DNA from 4 places in the Streptomyces sp. NPDC058650 genome. Region 2 is predicted to be linked to each of the others. Evidence: riboswitches for the same ligand, from Rfam matches in the RefSeq annotation. Region 2 holds a riboswitch; each other region holds the start of a gene.
The links. Region 2 has a riboswitch for cyclic di-AMP ahead of ACFWWU_RS23295 (M23 family metallopeptidase). Riboswitches for the same ligand answer to the same signal wherever they lie in the genome.
Positions count from the first base shown of each region.

Region 1 (3,893 bases), on a different contig from region 2:
CGCGTTCGACTGGACCGACGCCGAGGCGCGCCGCCGTGCGGAAGCCGGTCTCGTCCGTACGCTGCGACCCCGGTCCGCCGAGTCGGAGCTCCTCGACCTGGCGAGCAACGACTACCTCGGCCTCACCCGCCGACCGGAGGTCACCGAGGCGGCGGCCGAGGCGGCGCGCCGCTGGGGCGCGGGTGCCACCGGCTCACGGCTCGTCACCGGGACGACCCGGCTGCACACCCGGCTCGAACGCGAACTCGCCGAGTTCTGCGGCTTCGAGGCGGCCCTCGTCTTCTCCTCCGGCTACGCCGCCAACCTCGCCGCGCTCACGGCCCTCGGCGGCCGGGACTCGCTGATCGTCTCGGACGCCTCCAACCACGCCTCGATCGTGGACGGCTGCCGGCTCGCGCGCGCCGAGACGGCCGTCGTGCCGCACGCCGATCCCGAGTCCGTACGCAAGACGCTGGAGGCGCGACCGGAACTCCGGGCGCTCGTGGTCAGCGACTCCGTCTTCTCCGTCGACGGCGACAAGGCGCCGCTGCCGGAGCTCGCCACCGCCTGCCGCGCGCACGGCGCCGGGCTCGTCGTCGACGACGCCCACGGCTTCGGCGTCCTCGGCGACGGCGGACGGGGCGCCCTGCACGAAACCGGCCTCGCGGGCGACGAGGACGTCGTCGCGACCCTCACCCTCTCCAAGTCCCTGGGCAGTCAGGGCGGCGCGGTCCTCGGCCCCGCCCGGGTCGTCGAGCACCTGGTGAACGCGGCGCGCACCTTCATCTTCGACACCGGGCTCGCCCCGGCCGCGGCGGGCGGCGCGCTGGCGAGCCTGCGGCTGATCGCCGCCGAGCCGGCGCTCGCCGGGCGGGCGCGGGCCGTCGCCACCACCTTGTACGAGCGCCTCACGGCGGCCGGACTGACCGCCGCGCGGCCGGACGCGGCCGTGGTCTCGGTGCGCGCCCCCTCGCCCGAGGCGGCGCTGCGCTGGGCGGCCGACTGCCGCGAACAGGGTCTGGCGGTCGGTTGCTTCCGGCCCCCGTCCGTGCCGGACGGCATCTCGCGGCTCCGGCTCACGGCCCGCGCCGACCTCACGGACGCCGAGCTCGGACGGGCGGTGGAGACGATCCTGCGTACCGCGCCCGCCGCCTGAGGCGACCCCAAGAGCGTTCTCGGGCAGCAGAGTTCACCGCTTCGGGCGATAGATCCCCGCATTTCGTGGTGGAAGGCCGTACGGGGCGGCACGATCGGTTGCACTCTGACGCGAAGCGCAATCCGGGGTGGTGTCCCCGGCGGGAAAGGGACAGCGCCGCCATGGCAGACCATCAGGAAGTATCCGTCACTCTGCCGAGCGATCCCGCGTCGGTCCGCACGGCACGGAGATACGTCGCGGACGTCCTGGGGGACTGGGGGCTCGACGACGACGCGGAGATCGCGGACTCGATCCGGCTGATCGTCTCGGAACTGGCCACCAACGCCGTCCAGCACACCTTCGGGCAGTCGCCCACCTTCACGGTCGACCTCCGCCTGGAGCGGGAGGAGCGCCTGCACATCGGTGTGACCGACAGTCATCCCCGTTGGCCCCGCCGCCTTCCGGCGGCGGTCCAGCAGGACAACGGTCGCGGCATGGTCATCATCCGCGTCCTCGCGGCGGAGGCCGGCGGCCGCCTCTCGGTCACGCCGACCGAGGAGGGTGGCAAGACCGTCTGGATCACCCTCCCGTGGACGATGGCCCCGGTGTAGGGCTCGTACCGTCGAGGAGAGGCATGCGGCTGAGTGAGGCGTGCGGCTGAGTGAGGCGTCCGACTGAGCGAGGGGTGCTGGTGAGCGAGGCGTGCTGGTGAGCAAGGAGTGCGGCGGCGCCACCGCACCCTCCGGCTCGGTCGGGTCAGTTCCCGGGGTCCGTCATCGGACGCGGCCGTAGTAGACCTTCGACGACCAGATCTTGTCGAGCTTCACCCAGGAGCCCGTCTTGGGCGAGTGCCAGATCTTGCCGCTGCCGGCGTAGATGCCGACGTGGTAGACCCTCCCGCCGGAGTGGAAGAAGACCAGGTCGCCCTTCTGCCGGCTGGACGAGGAGATGTGCCGGGACTTGTTGTACTGCTGCTGCGCGGTGCGAGGCAGCGACTTGCCCGCCTTCTTGTACGCGTAGAGCGTCAGACCGGAGCAGTCGAACCGGGTGGGTCCGGTCGATCCGTACCGGTAGGGCGATCCTTTCTTCGACGCGGCGACGCTCAGTGCCTTGTTCGCGTGTGTCGTCGCTGCCTGGGCCTCCGATGCCGCGCCTGGTGCGAACAGCGTGCCGCCGACGGCGGCGAGGGTGAGAGCCGAGACGGCTCCGGCCCGGGACAGCAGGGACGGGACATGCATCTGCGCGGTCATGCGCAACCCTTCGTCAGCCGCCTGCGAAGGATGACCTGTCGGGTTCGGGCTGGCGAAGATGCCCGGCCGCGGCTGCGGCTTCACCCCAAGGAACGGGCCCGCTGCGGTGACAGCGCGAACGTTCCGTACTGATTGGGTCCTCCACTCCTGCCGATCCACTCCTGTCGACCAGACGTCCGGGACAGCGGCAGGACTCGGCGTCCGCCCGGACCGCCCCGCCGCGGTGGCGGGGGCTTGTCGTCGACAGGGATCTTGACCCACGACATGGGCGAAAACCGAGCTGAAACGGCGATATGTGAGGCTCCTCACGACTGATCCGTTCGGGTGGACAGACCGCCTTTGTGATCTTCGGAGGTTTGGCCTACGAGCCGCGTACCAGCGATGGAACGTTCGATTCCGCCAAATGCGTACACCTGTTGCGCAACTCGCCCGCTTCATATGTCGACTCGTCGACTACGCCGAACGGGGGAGGGATTCTGCGTTGCGTGTCGCCCGACCGGCCCTGGACACGACACGCGGAAATGTCAACTCGCGCGAGTCCGGGGGACGGTGACCCGGTCGGCCCGGCGCTCTCCGTTCAACACCCTTAGGGCGCGCGCCAATGTGTCCGCGTGGACGTCGGTCTCGCCCCGTTTATGCATGAGCGTCAGGGCCTCGCGCAGCGCCTCCGCGCGTCCCACCAGGGCCTGCGCCGCACGCAACGCCCCATAGGTATGCGTACTTCTGGATGGATTGATCTTGCCGAGGAGGTCGACGACTTCGAGGTACGCGTCGATGAGGTCGCCCTCGGCCCGGGTCAGGGCCGGCAGCGGCGGCAGCTCGGGGACCACGGCCGCTTCACCGTGCCGTACCGCCGGCGGCGGAGCGCCGGTTCACGACGACGTGGTCCGCCAGGCCGTACGCGACGGCCGCCGGTGCGTCCAGGACGGTCAGGCGGTCGATGTCGGCGTCGATCCGCTCCCGCTCCTGCCCGGTGTGCTCGGCGAGCAGCCCGGCGACCAGCGCGCGCAGCCGCAGCAGTTCGCTCGCCTGGAGGTCGAGGTCGCTGAGCTGTCCCTGGAGGGGCTCGTCCAGGGTTGGCTGCCGGAGCGTGACCCGGGCGCCGGGCAGGATCAGACGCTTGCCCGGCGTGCCGGCCGCGAACAGGACGGCCGCGGTGGAGACGGCCTGGCCCAGGCAGGTGGTCTCCACGTCGCAGGAGAGCGTCCGCATCGTGTCGTAGATCGAGGTCATGGCGGTGACGGAGCCGCCGGGGGAGTTGATGTAGAGGGAGATGTCCTGGCCCGGCGCCGCGTGGTCGAGGTACAGGAACTGGGCGATGGCGTCGTTGGCCGAGGTCTCGTCGACCGGCGTGCCGAGGAACACGATCCGGGACTCGAGGAGCTTCGAGTACGGGTCGAGGGTCCGGGTCCCGAAGCTGGCCCGCTCCGTGAACTCGGGCAGAACGTAGCGCGCGTCCATGGCTGAGCACCTCCATCGATCTGTCTCTGTCAAAAATGTACAGGACGTACAGGCCGTAAGATGGGGAG
Region 1 covers NZ_JBHXRL010000003.1:131,328-135,220, forward strand. The annotation lists gene ACFWWU_RS06710 (8-amino-7-oxononanoate synthase) at 1-1,135, shown strand, start outside; gene ACFWWU_RS06715 (ATP-binding protein) at 1,297-1,725, shown strand; gene ACFWWU_RS06720 (C40 family peptidase) at 1,888-2,364, opposite strand; cyclic di-AMP (ydaO/yuaA leader) riboswitch at 2,368-2,574, opposite strand; gene ACFWWU_RS06725 (hypothetical protein) at 2,889-3,194, opposite strand; gene ACFWWU_RS06730 (ATP-dependent Clp protease proteolytic subunit) at 3,202-3,825, opposite strand.
Region 1: linked by a shared signal. The riboswitch ahead of ACFWWU_RS06720 (C40 family peptidase) and the one ahead of ACFWWU_RS23295 (M23 family metallopeptidase) in region 2 are both predicted to bind cyclic di-AMP.

Region 2 (3,893 bases):
CAGTTGGAGCGCGAGTGGCTCGACAGGCTCGGCACCGTCGCGGGCCGCGCCGACGAACTGTGCCGGTTCGCCGTGCTGTTCGGCGACCCGCAGCTCGCCCTCACCGCCGTCGACCGGGTCCTCGACATCACCGCCGAGGAGGTGCAGGCGGCCGCCAAGGCCACGCTGCGCCCCGACAACCGCGCGGTGCTCGTCTACGAGCCGGTGGCCACCGAACAGAGCGACAGCGACGAGGAAGAGGGAGCGGACCAGTGACCGACGCTGCCGTGTCTTTGACGAGCATGGACTTCCACCCGCAGCCCGAGCCGGGCGTCGCCAGGCCCTGGGCCTTCCCGGCCCCGGACCGCGGCTCCCTGGCCAACGGCCTGACCCTGCTGACCAGCCACCGCCCCGGCCAGCAGGTCGTGGCCGTGGAGCTCTTCCTGCCGGCCCCCCTGGACGCCGAGCCGGCCGGTCTCGACGGCGTCGCCACGATCATGGCCCGCGCGCTCTCCGAGGGCACGGACCAGCGCGACGCCGAGGAGTTCGCGGCCGAGCTGGAGCGCTGTGGTGCGACGCTCGACGCCCACGCCGACCACCCCGGCGTGCGGGTCTCCCTCGAGGTGCCCGTCTCCCGGCTGCCCAAGGCGCTCGGGCTGCTCTCCGAGGCGCTGATCGCCCCGGCGTTCCTGGACACCGAGATCGAGCGCCTCGTGCACAACCGCCTCGACGAGATCCCGCACGAGACGGCCAACCCGGCCCGCCGCGCCGCCAAGCAGCTCTCCAAGGAGCTGTTCCCGGCCGAGGCCCGGATGTCCCGGCCGCGCCAGGGCACCGAGGAGACCGTCCAGGCGATCGACGCCGCCGCGGTCCGCGCCTTCTACGAGGCGTACGTCCGGCCCGCCACGGCCACGGCGGTGGTCGTCGGCGACCTGACCGGCGTCGACCTGGACAAGGTCCTCGCCGAGACGCTGGGCGCCTGGACCGGCGAGCCGGCCGAGCCGCTCCCGATGCCGCCGATCACCGCGGACGACACCGGACGGGTCGTCATCGTGGACCGTCCCGGCGCCGTCCAGACCCAGTTGCTGATCGGCCGGATCGGTGCCGACCGGCACGACAGCGTCTGGGCCGCCCAGGTCCTCGGCACGTACTGCCTCGGCGGGACGCTGACCTCGCGGCTCGACCGGGTCCTGCGCGAGGAGAAGGGCTACACGTACGGCGTGCGGGCCTTCGGGCAGGTGCTCCGCTCCGACGCCGAGGGGAACGGCGCCTCGATGCTCGCCATCAGCGGCTCGGTCGACACCCCCAACACCGGCCCGGCACTTGACGACCTGTGGAAGGTGCTGCGGACCCTCGCGGCGGAGGGCCTCACGGACGCCGAGCGCGAGACGGCCGTGCAGAACCTGGTGGGGGTGGCGCCCCTCAAGTACGAGACGGCCGCCTCGGTCGCCGGGACGCTCGCCGACCAGGTCGAGCAGCACCTCCCGGACGACTACCAGGCCCAGTTGTACGCGCGTCTCGCCGAGACGGGCACGGTCGAGGCGACCGCGGCCGTGGTCAACGCCTTCCCCGTGGACCGGCTCGTGACCGTGCTCGTGGGCGACGCGGCGCAGATCGCGGAGCCGGTGCGCGCGCTCGGCATCGGTGAAGTCACCGTGGTGACCGGCTGATCGCACCCGCCGACCCGGCGACGGAAGGCCTCGACGTCATGATTTCGTCGAGGCCTTCCGCTTTGCCCGAATTGAGGGCAAGGGTGGCTGTCTGCCCTGTGGCATGTCTTACAAACGGGCCTGTCTGTTTGGTGATCGACAGACGATCCCATAGCGTCGGTGCGGCTGTTCGTCAGGTGCACGTGCCGCATTCGCGGCAACGGACAGTCATCGCCGAGTCCCCGTCAGGCGCGAGCCTGGGGAGCCGGGGACCCACACAGTCCCTGGGGTGAATCGGGCGCCTTCGTCACGTACGGAGGGGCTCGTAGGAGACCTTCCTGCTCCGAACCCGTCAGCTAACCCGGTAGGCGAGAAGGAAGGAAAGGATCAGCCCCTACATGGCGTTCACCCGTGCCACCGGGAAGCATCGTGGTCCGAGCCGGATGGCGCGCCGCAGCGTGGGCATCGCCGGCGTAGCGACGCTCGCCACCACCGGCGTCATCGGAACCTTCGCCTCCCCGGCGCTCGCCGCCGACACGGACAACCGCTCCGCCGAGGACACCGGCCTCACGCAGGTGATCACCGAGGACTCGCTCGCGGACCGGATCGACGCCCAGGCCGCCGCCCAGGAGCAGGAGGCCTTCGAGGCCATCGTCAAGGCGAAGGCCCAGGCAGAGGCCCGCGCCGAGGCGAAGCGCAAGGCGGAGGCCCGCGCCAAGGAGGTCCGCGAGGAGCGCGAGCGCGCCGCCCGCGAGGCCGAGCGCCGGCGACTCGACTCCTTCCAGCTCCCCGTGGGCGGCTCGTACGTGACCACCGGCTACAAGACCGGTGGCTCGCTCTGGTCCTCCGGCAGCCACTCCGGCATCGACTTCCACGCCTCCTACGGCAGCTCGGTCGTCTCCGTCGGCTCCGGCACCGTCGTCGAGGCCGGCTGGGGCGGGGCGTACGGCAACAACATCGTCATCCAGATGAACGACGGCACGTACACCCAGTACGGTCACCTCTCGTCCATCGGGGTCTACGTCGGCCAGACCGTCGAGCCGGGCCAGCAGATAGGCATCTCGGGCTCGTCCGGCAACTCGACCGGCCCGCACCTCCACTTCGAGGCGCGGACGGGCTCCGACTACGGCTCGGACCTGAACCCCATCTCCTACCTCCGCGCCCGCGGCGTCAGCCTCTGACGTCACGCGGATCGCGTCGCAAAAGCCCCGGCTCGTACTGAGCCGGGGCTTTTCGCTGACCGAAACATATGGCTGGATTCCATGGGGGCATCGGAAATTCCGGCCTGCTGCAATAGAGTCGCGGAACAGACGCAGAACGGACGCGGAACAGGCGTCGCTCGAATTGTCTCTCGCGGACCAAGGCGGAGGTCGGACATGCGCGTACCCGCGCAATCGGTATGCACGGCGATCCGGGACGACATCGTCTCCGGCGTCTTCGAGCGGGGCGGGCGGCTGACCGAGGAGCAGCTCGCGCGCCGCTACGGGGTCTCCCGTGTCCCGGTCCGCGAGGCCCTGCGCACCCTGGAGTCCGAGGGCTTCGTCGTCACCCGCCGCCACGCCGGCGCCCATGTCGCCGAGCCCACCGAGCAGGAGGCGGCCGATCTGCTCGACATGCGGGCCCTGCTCGAACCGCTGGGCGCCGCCCGCGCCGCGCAGCGGCGTACCGAGGCGCACCTGAAGGTCCTGCGCGGCCTGGTCAGGCTGGGGCAGGAGCGGGCCAGACGCGGCCAGGGCGAGGATCTGCGCTCGCTCGGGGGCTGGTTCCACGAGACGCTGGCGCAGGCCTCCGGCAGCCCGGCCCTGACCGCGCTGCTCACCCAGCTGCGGCACAAGATCGCCTGGATGTACGCGGTCGACCACCCCGCCCACCCTGTGGAGGCCTGGTCCGAGCACGGCGCCATCGTGGACGCCGTCGCGCGTGGCGACGCCGAGCGGGCCAGGGCGCTGACGGCGCTGCACGCGGAGCGCTCGCTGGGTCTGTACCGGCTCAAAAGGCCGGAGCGCGGCCGTGTGAGGGTTTCGCAACATGCCGTCAACACGGCGAGCGGCCGGAATTAACGCGCGCACCGTATACAAAGAATAGGAATTCGACGGAGCTTATTCGTGCTGCCCGGAAACACCGGCTCCGGAAAAGCGAAAACCGCGACCACCGGAATTCCGGAGGTCGCGGTTTCGTCGTACGGGGAGCGCGGGGTCAGACGGTCTCGGGGAGCTCGTCGAGTCCCTCGGCGACCAGCTTCGCGAGACGGTCGAGCGCGATCTC
Region 2 covers NZ_JBHXRL010000013.1:122,804-126,696, forward strand. The annotation lists gene ACFWWU_RS23285 (M16 family metallopeptidase) at 1-255, shown strand, start outside; gene ACFWWU_RS23290 (M16 family metallopeptidase) at 282-1,649, shown strand; cyclic di-AMP (ydaO/yuaA leader) riboswitch at 1,851-2,014, shown strand; gene ACFWWU_RS23295 (M23 family metallopeptidase) at 2,027-2,809, shown strand; gene ACFWWU_RS23300 (GntR family transcriptional regulator) at 3,005-3,688, shown strand; gene ACFWWU_RS23305 (HPr family phosphocarrier protein) at 3,825-3,893, opposite strand, start outside.

Region 3 (3,893 bases), on a different contig from region 2:
GGAGCGCATCGGCCGGCAGATCGAGGCCGTCCGCACCACTCTCCACAAGACCGAGAGGGGAGAAGAACTCATGGCAGAAGAAGTGTTCGACGGCTTCGACCACACGCGGTACGAGGCGGAGGTCACCGAGCGCTGGGGCCGCGCGGCGTACGAGAAGGGCGACCGCTGGTGGCGCTCGCTCGACGCCGAAGGCAGGAAGGCGTTCCTGGACGAGCAGGCCGGCATCGCCCGCGACTTCGGGCAGGCGGTACGGGACGGCCTGGCCGCCGACAGCGACGAGGTGCAGGCGATCACGCGGCGCCAGATCGCGTGGCTGTCGGCCACCACGACCCCGACCAAGGAGTACGTGATCGGACTCGGCCGCATGTACGTCGACGACCCGCGCTTCACGGTGAACTACGACAAGCACGGCGAGGGCACCGCGCTCCTCGTCCGGGACGCGATGGCGGTCTACGCGGAGCGGAACCTGTAGCCGCCGCGCCGGACGTGCTCGGAAGCGAGGGGGGCGTACGCCAGTCGGCCCCATGGGGGTCGCGACCGGGTGCGGTGGCGGCCACCCTGGGAGGGCGCGGTACGGGAACACCGTGGCCGGTGCGGACCGGGCAGGAGAGCACAGGTGGGGCACCCCCTAGGAGCAGCGGGCGGCGGGCGGCGAGGCGGCGAGGGCCGCCGCCCCGGCCCGTACAGAGGGGCCCGGCGCTTCCTCCGTGCGCTGCCCCCGCTGATCATCGTGGGCGGTGTCGTCTTCGACCTGTCGACGCCCGCCACGTACACGGCCGCGCCGCTCTTCTCCGCCGCCCCGCTGATCGCCGCGCCGTTCTTCTCGACGCTCACGACCCTGCTCACCGGGATCGCCGCCGTCCTCGCCTGCGTCGGGCTGCACGTCTACAACGGCACGGCGACCGAGGTCCCGGCCCTCACCGAGGTCTTCACCGTCGTCACCGTCTCCGCGCTCGCGATGCTCGTCAACCGGGTCGTGCGGCGCAGCGGCGAGCGGCTGGCCTCCGCGCGGGTCATCGCGGAGACCGCGCAGAAGGCGGTGCTGCCGACGCCCGACGAGCGGATCGGCGGGCTGCAGTGCGCGGCCCGTTACGAGGCGGCGCAGGCGGACGCGTTCATCGGCGGCGACCTGTTCGCCGTGCAGGACACCCCGCACGGGGTGCGGCTCGTCGTGGGGGACGTGCGGGGCAAGGGGATGGAAGCGGTCGAGGCCGTCGCCGTCGTGATCGGGGCGTTCCGGGAGGCGGCCGAGCAGGAGGCGAGTCTGGAGGGGGTGGCGCAGCGGCTGGAACGGGCGCTGGCCCGGGAGGGGACCCGCAGGCACGGGCTCGACGCCTTCGAGGGGTTCACGACGGCCGTCCTGGCGGAGATCCCGCGCGCCGACGGGACGGGCGGGGGCGAGGGCGACGCCGGGAGCGTACGGGTCGTCAACCGCGGCCATCCGCCACCGCTGTTGCTGTACGCGGACGGGAACCTGGACGTGCTGGATCCGGCGGAGCCGGCGCTGCCGCTCGGCATGGGCGAGCTGGCGGCGTGGCCGGACCGGGCCGAGGAGCGGCCGTACCCGCGGGGCGCGACGCTGCTGTTCTACACGGACGGCCTCTCGGAGGCGCGGAACGCGGAGGGCGTCTTCTACGACCCGGCGTCCCGCCTCGCCGGACGGATCTTCCCGGGGCCCGAGGAGCTGCTCGACGCGCTCGTCGACGACGTACGGCTCCACACGGGCGGCGGGTCGACGGACGACATGGCGCTGCTCGCGCTGAGCAGGCCCGCGGCGGGGCAGCCGGAGAGGCGACGGACGATGCCGGTGGTACCGCCGGCGCAGCCGGGAGGACCCTCGATCCGCCCCGGTCACCAGGCGTAGTCACAGGGTGTCGCTGCGATAACAATTGACACAACGTCAGATCGCGAGAGTTTGGCCGCCTCTTGCTGAAGGGGGGTCAACTCGGGCGATTCCCCACCAATTCAATGAATGATCACCGGGAACGGCTTGGAATCGGACCCCCCTGTCTATTAACGTTCGATAACGCAGCGCGGTCGTCACAACCGTCGCAAGAGACGGCACCGTGCGCACGCGCCGAATCCTGAAAAGGAACCGGGGAACCACTACTTGGGGTGAATCGGGCCCTTCGCACCCGTGCGACCGCGCCCGTAGGAGACCTTCCTGCTCCGAACCCGTCAGCTAACCCGGTAGGCGAGAAGGAAGGAAAGGAGCGCGCCTTCGTGGCGTCCAACACTCCCGCACCCGAAGCACCCTTCGATGCCTTCGGTGGTGGTGCGGGTCCTGCCGCTCCGGACACCGAGTGGAACCCCACCGAGGGATCCCTCCGCGCCGAGAGCCGCTCCGGCGGCCGGCACCGGGTCGTCAAGCAGCGTTCCAACTTCGCCCGTTCCTCCACCGTCCTCGGCGTCGGCGTCATCGCGGCCGTCGGTGCGGGCGGGCTCGCCACCGCGCAGGAGAAGCCGCCGGTCGCGATATCGCTCCCGGACCTCCCCGACCTGAACCTCCCGGCGGCCGAGGACCTCCCCGGCGTCGGCGCGCTGTTCACCGACGACGCGGACGACGCCGACCAGCGCATCCGGGACACCATCGAGGCGACCGGCGGCAACCCGAACCCGCTCACCGCCGCCACGTACGTCACCCCGGCCGGCGAGAAGACGAACGGCACCGCCGCGACCGCCCGGACCACCCAGGCCGGTTACACCACGCAGACCGGGACCGCCGAGACGGCCCCGACCGCCCGGGTGGCCGACGCGGGCGAGATCCTGCGCGCCCGCATCCTCCAGCAGGCCGAGCAGCAGCAGGCCTCCGCCGACGCGGCCGAGAAGCTCGCCGCCGAGAAGGCCGCGGCCGAGAAGGCGGCGGCCGAGGCCGAGGCCAAGGCCGATGCGGCGGAGAAGGCGGCCGCCGAGGCGAAGGCCAAGGCCGAAGCGGAAGCCAAGGCCAAGGCGGAGGCGGAAGCCAAGGCGGAGGCCGAGCGGAAGGCCGCGGAGGCCGAGGCCGAGCGCCTCGCCCAGCTCGCCGCCAGCTACTCGATGCCCCTCTCCTCGTACTCCCTCAGCGCCACCTACATGCAGTCCGGCTCGATGTGGTCCTCCGGCTACCACACCGGTCTCGACTTCGCCGCCCCCACGGGCACCCCGCTCAAGGCCGTCCACAGCGGCACGGTCACGTCGGCGGGCTGGTCCGGCTCCTACGGCTACCGGGTCGTCCTGGAGCTGGAGGACGGCACCGAGGTCTGGTACGCGCACCTCTCCTCCATGACGGTCGGCGCGGGTCAGACCGTGACCACCGGCGAGACGATCGGCCGCGTCGGCGCCACCGGCAACGTCACCGGCGCCCACCTCCACATGGAGGTCCACACCTCCGGCGGCGACGGCATCGACCCGGCGGCCTGGCTCCGCTCCAAGGGCCTGTCCATCTGACGCTCCGGGGTCCGACGCCTTGACGTCCGACACTCCCGGGCCTTGCCCGGAATAGGCCCGGCGGTGCGGAGGGTTGATCAACCCATGACTTCTCTCCGCACGCTGGGCTCCTCCGATCTGCACGTCTTCCCGCTCGCCCTGGGCGGCAACGTCTTCGGCTGGACCGCCGACGAGGCACAGTCCTTCGCCGTCCTCGACGCCTACGCCGCCGCCGGCGGGAACTTCGTCGACACCGCGGACGCGTACTCCGCCTGGGCCGAGGGCAACGAGGGCGGCGAGTCCGAGACCGTCATCGGCCGCTGGCTCGCCTCCCGCGGCAACCGCGACGACATCGTCGTCGCCACCAAGGTCGGCGCCCACCCCCGCCTCAAGGGGCTCTCCGCCACCACCATCAAGGCGGGCGTGGAGGAATCGCTGCGTCGCCTCGGCACCGACCACATCGATCTCTACTACACGCACTTCGACGA
Region 3 covers NZ_JBHXRL010000001.1:744,541-748,433, forward strand. The annotation lists gene ACFWWU_RS03660 (MerR family transcriptional regulator) at 1-472, shown strand, start outside; gene ACFWWU_RS03665 (PP2C family protein-serine/threonine phosphatase) at 617-1,864, shown strand; cyclic di-AMP (ydaO/yuaA leader) riboswitch at 2,066-2,212, shown strand; gene ACFWWU_RS03670 (M23 family metallopeptidase) at 2,224-3,426, shown strand; gene ACFWWU_RS03675 (aldo/keto reductase) at 3,511-3,893, shown strand, end outside.
Region 3: linked by a shared signal. The riboswitch ahead of ACFWWU_RS03670 (M23 family metallopeptidase) and the one ahead of ACFWWU_RS23295 (M23 family metallopeptidase) in region 2 are both predicted to bind cyclic di-AMP.

Region 4 (3,893 bases), on a different contig from region 2:
TCCGAGCGGGCCGGGGCGCCGGTCTTGATCTGACCACAGTTCACCGCGACCGCGAGGTCGGCGATGGTGACGTCCTCGGTCTCGCCGGAGCGGTGGGACATCATGCACTTGAAGCCGTTGCGCTGGGCCATCTCGACGGCGTCGAGGGTCTCGGTCAGCGAGCCGATCTGGTTGACCTTGACCAGGAGGGCGTTCGCGGTGCCCTCCTCGATGCCGCGGGCGAGGCGCTCCGGGTTGGTGACGAAGAGGTCGTCGCCGACGATCTGGACCTTGGCGCCCAGCTTGTCGGTGAGGACCTTCCAGCCCGCCCAGTCGTCCTCGTACAGCGGGTCCTCGATGGAGACCATCGGGTACGCGGAGACGAGCTCCTCGTAGTACTCGGTCATCTCGGCGGCCGAGCGGGACTTGCCCTCGAACTCGTACGTGCCGTCCTTGTAGAACTCGGACGCGGCGACGTCGAGCGCGAGCGCGACGTCGGTGCCCGGGGTGTAGCCGGCCTCCTTGATGGCCTCGATGATGAGGTCCAGGGCGGCGCGGTTCGACTCCAGGTTCGGGGCGAAGCCGCCCTCGTCGCCGAGGCCGGTGGAGAGGCCCTTGCGCTTCAGCACGCCCTTGAGGGTGTGGTAGATCTCCGCACCCCAGCGAAGGGCCTCGGAGAAGGACTCCGCGCCGATCGGGGCGATCATGAACTCCTGGATGTCCACGTTGGAGTCGGCGTGCGACCCACCGTTGAGGATGTTCATCATCGGAACGGGCAGCAGGTGCGCGTTCGGGCCGCCGAGGTAGCGGAAGAGCGGGAGGTCCGAGGCCTCGGACGCGGCGTGCGCGACGGCGAGGGAGACGCCGAGGATGGCGTTGGCGCCGAGCGAGCCCTTGTTCTCGGTGGCGTCGAGGTCGAACATGGCCTGGTCGATCAGGCGCTGCTCGGTGGCGTCGTAGCCGACGAGCTCCGGGCCGATCTGCTCGATGACGGCGAGGACGGCCTTCTCGACACCCTTGCCCATGTAGCGGTTCGGGTCACCGTCGCGAAGCTCGATGGCCTCGAACGCGCCGGTGGACGCACCGGACGGAACAGCAGCACGACCGGTGCTGCCGTCGTCGAGGCCGACCTCGACCTCGACCGTGGGGTTACCTCGGGAGTCCAGGATTTCCCGGGCTACGACGACGTCGATGGACGGCACGAGCATCTCCTTTTTGGGATGTGACGCTGGATGTGACGCATGGCCGGTGCAGGGTCGCTTGGCCTTGCGCCAAGAGCCTAACCGGCTCCGGGGCTCCGGTCGGCCGTGCGCCCGCCCCCTGGGACGAAAAAGGACCCAAGGGCATGCATCTCGGGACGAAGGGCCCCAGATCTACTGAGCGGTAACCGTCGGGTCGCCCCGAAGGGGCGCTTCGGAACCCCGGACACACGGAACCCCGGTCCGGCGCGCACGGGGGAGAGTGCGCCGGACCGGGGTGGTCACCGCGGGAGGGTCGTCGGGGTCGGGCGAGCCGCCGGACTCACCCGAGCCGCCGGGCTCACTTGAGGTGGAGCTGCTGGCCCACGTAGATGAGGTCGGCGTTGTCGACGACGTCCTCGTTCAGCTCGAAGAGCTCGGCCCAGCCGCCCTTGACGCCGTGCGCCTCGGCGATCTTGCTGAGGGTGTCGCCGGCGACGACCTTGTACTCGCCGTCACCCTTCTTGACCACCTTGCCGGTCGGGGTGGTGACCGTCTTCTTGGCGGCGGCCTTCGGCGCGGCCTGCTGCTGCGTGGCCTGCTTCGGGGCCTGGCGCTGCTCGCTGCGGGTGGTCGGCTGCTCGGTCGAGCGCTGCTGCGAGGGCTGGGTGCTGCGCTGCGGCTGCTGGGTCTCCTGCTTCGGCGCGGCCTGCTGCTGCGGCGCGCTCTCTGCGGAGCCACCGTCGTACGAGGCGCCGGAGAGGCCCACGCCACAGGACGGCCAGGCGCCCTTGCCCTGGCCCGCGAGGACCTTCTCGGCGATGGCGATCTGCTGGGACTTCGACGCCTGGTTGGCGGTCGAGGCGTAGGCGGTGCCGCCGTACGCGGCCCAGGTGGAGGCGGAGAACTGCAGGCCGCCGTAGTACCCGTTGCCGGTGTTGATGGACCAGTTGCCGCCGGACTCGCACTGGGCGACGCGGTCCCACTCGGAGGACGTGGCGGCCGAGGCGGTGCCCGCGGTCATCAGCGGGGCGGCGACGGCGACACCGGTGACACCGACGAGCGTGACGACCTGGGTGGCCTTGGAGGGACGACGGTGTTTGCCCTTGCCGGAAAACAGCATGGAGATTCTCCTCACCGACGCCTACGAGGTGAGCTGTCGGGTTCGGACCAATGAGTTGTCCGGCCGCGTGTCCTAGCACGCGACTTAACCCCTAGCCGATCGTCGGCCGTCTGTCTCAACGGCCGGGGTCGGCACTTACCTTGGGTCCCCCGCTCCTGCCTACGGCGCTTACGCGACGTTCCCATCGGCCGACGGCAGGATTCGGCGTTTCGGTCGACGGGGCCCGCGGTGGCGAGCGGTTACGACCGTAGACACAGACCCACCGGAAGTTCAAAGAGGCGTATTGCGGAAATATCGCCCCTACTTGCCCTTCGATGGAGGGCGTTTGCGCAGGTGGGAGGTGACGGGGGCAAAGTTCGCGGACGTGACACGCCAGTTGAGGCGAAGAGACCCATGTCTCACTTGCCCAGAACCGGACATATGACCCGGAACTACTCCGCCTTCTCTTCCGAACCGATCGTCAGGTCGAGGCTCTGACCAGGGACGATGAGGTCCGGATCGATGCCCACGGTCCCGCGGTTGGCGTCATAGAGGGCGTTCCACCCTCCGGGGAGTTCGTTCTCCTGTGCAATCTCGGACAGATTGTCGCCGGGCCGCACGGTGTAGGCATCCGAAGTGTCCTGACTGTCCGTTGCGTCCGAATTCTTCGCCTCGTCAGTGACCGGCAGGACGGTAGGACTTTCCGCCAGGTTGTCCGTCGATGAAGCATGTCTGCCGGATTCGACGGAGGTGTCCGTCTTGCCGGTTTCCTCCGGGGCTGCCCCGCCCCGGTGCTTGCCGGTGCCGGGAGTGGCCGACGAGGCGTCACCCTTCGGCACCTCGGGCGATACGGGCGATACGGGCGTCAGGGACGCGTCGGGCGCCGCGGGGGTGGTCGAGGTGCCCGGCGCGGTCGAGGTGCCCGGCGCGGTCGAGGTGCCCGGCGTGGTCGCCGTACCCGGCGCGGCCGGAGTGGTGGCCGCCGTCGCCGGCGCGGTCGGACTGACCGGCGCGGTGGGGCTGACGGGGGCGGTGGGGCTGACGGGCGTGGTGGGCGCGGCGGGGGCCTTCGACGCGGTACGGGGCGGCTCGGCGCCCTCGGTGGCGGGGCCGGACTCCTCCGCGGACTTCTCGGCAGCGGCGGTCTCCGAGGGCGTGACCGGGACGCCCGCGGTCCGGTTCGACTCCGCGACGGGTCCCGTGGGCGTCTTCGTGGCGGCGGTGGGCCCGGGGTTGACCCCGGTGACCTTGCCGTCGTTCGTCAGACCGGCGATGGGCGCGCAGGTGGCCCAGTCGGTGCCGCCGGCGGCGAGCGCCTTGTCGGCGATCGCGATCTGCTGGGCGCGGCTGGCCAGGTCGGGGCTGGGGGCGTACGCGAGGCCGCCGTTCCGCTCCCAGCTGTCCTGGGTGAACTGGAGGCCGCCGTACATGCCGTTGCCGAAGTTGGCACTCCACTGGCCGCCGGACTCGCACTCGGCGACCCGGTCCCAGGTCGCCGCGTCGGCGGCGGAGGCGGAGCCACTGGCGAGCAGCGGCAGTGCCAGGGCGGATCCGGTCACTCCCGCGGCGACGACGATGGCGGGGGCCTGACGGGGGCGACGGTGTCGTCCGTTCCCGGAGCGCATAGGGAGGCC
Region 4 covers NZ_JBHXRL010000018.1:117,884-121,776, reverse strand. The annotation lists gene eno (phosphopyruvate hydratase) at 1-1,187, opposite strand, end outside; gene ACFWWU_RS27640 (transglycosylase family protein) at 1,519-2,280, opposite strand; cyclic di-AMP (ydaO/yuaA leader) riboswitch at 2,284-2,497, opposite strand; gene ACFWWU_RS27635 (transglycosylase family protein) at 2,712-3,818, opposite strand.
Region 4: linked by a shared signal. The riboswitch ahead of ACFWWU_RS27640 (transglycosylase family protein) and the one ahead of ACFWWU_RS23295 (M23 family metallopeptidase) in region 2 are both predicted to bind cyclic di-AMP.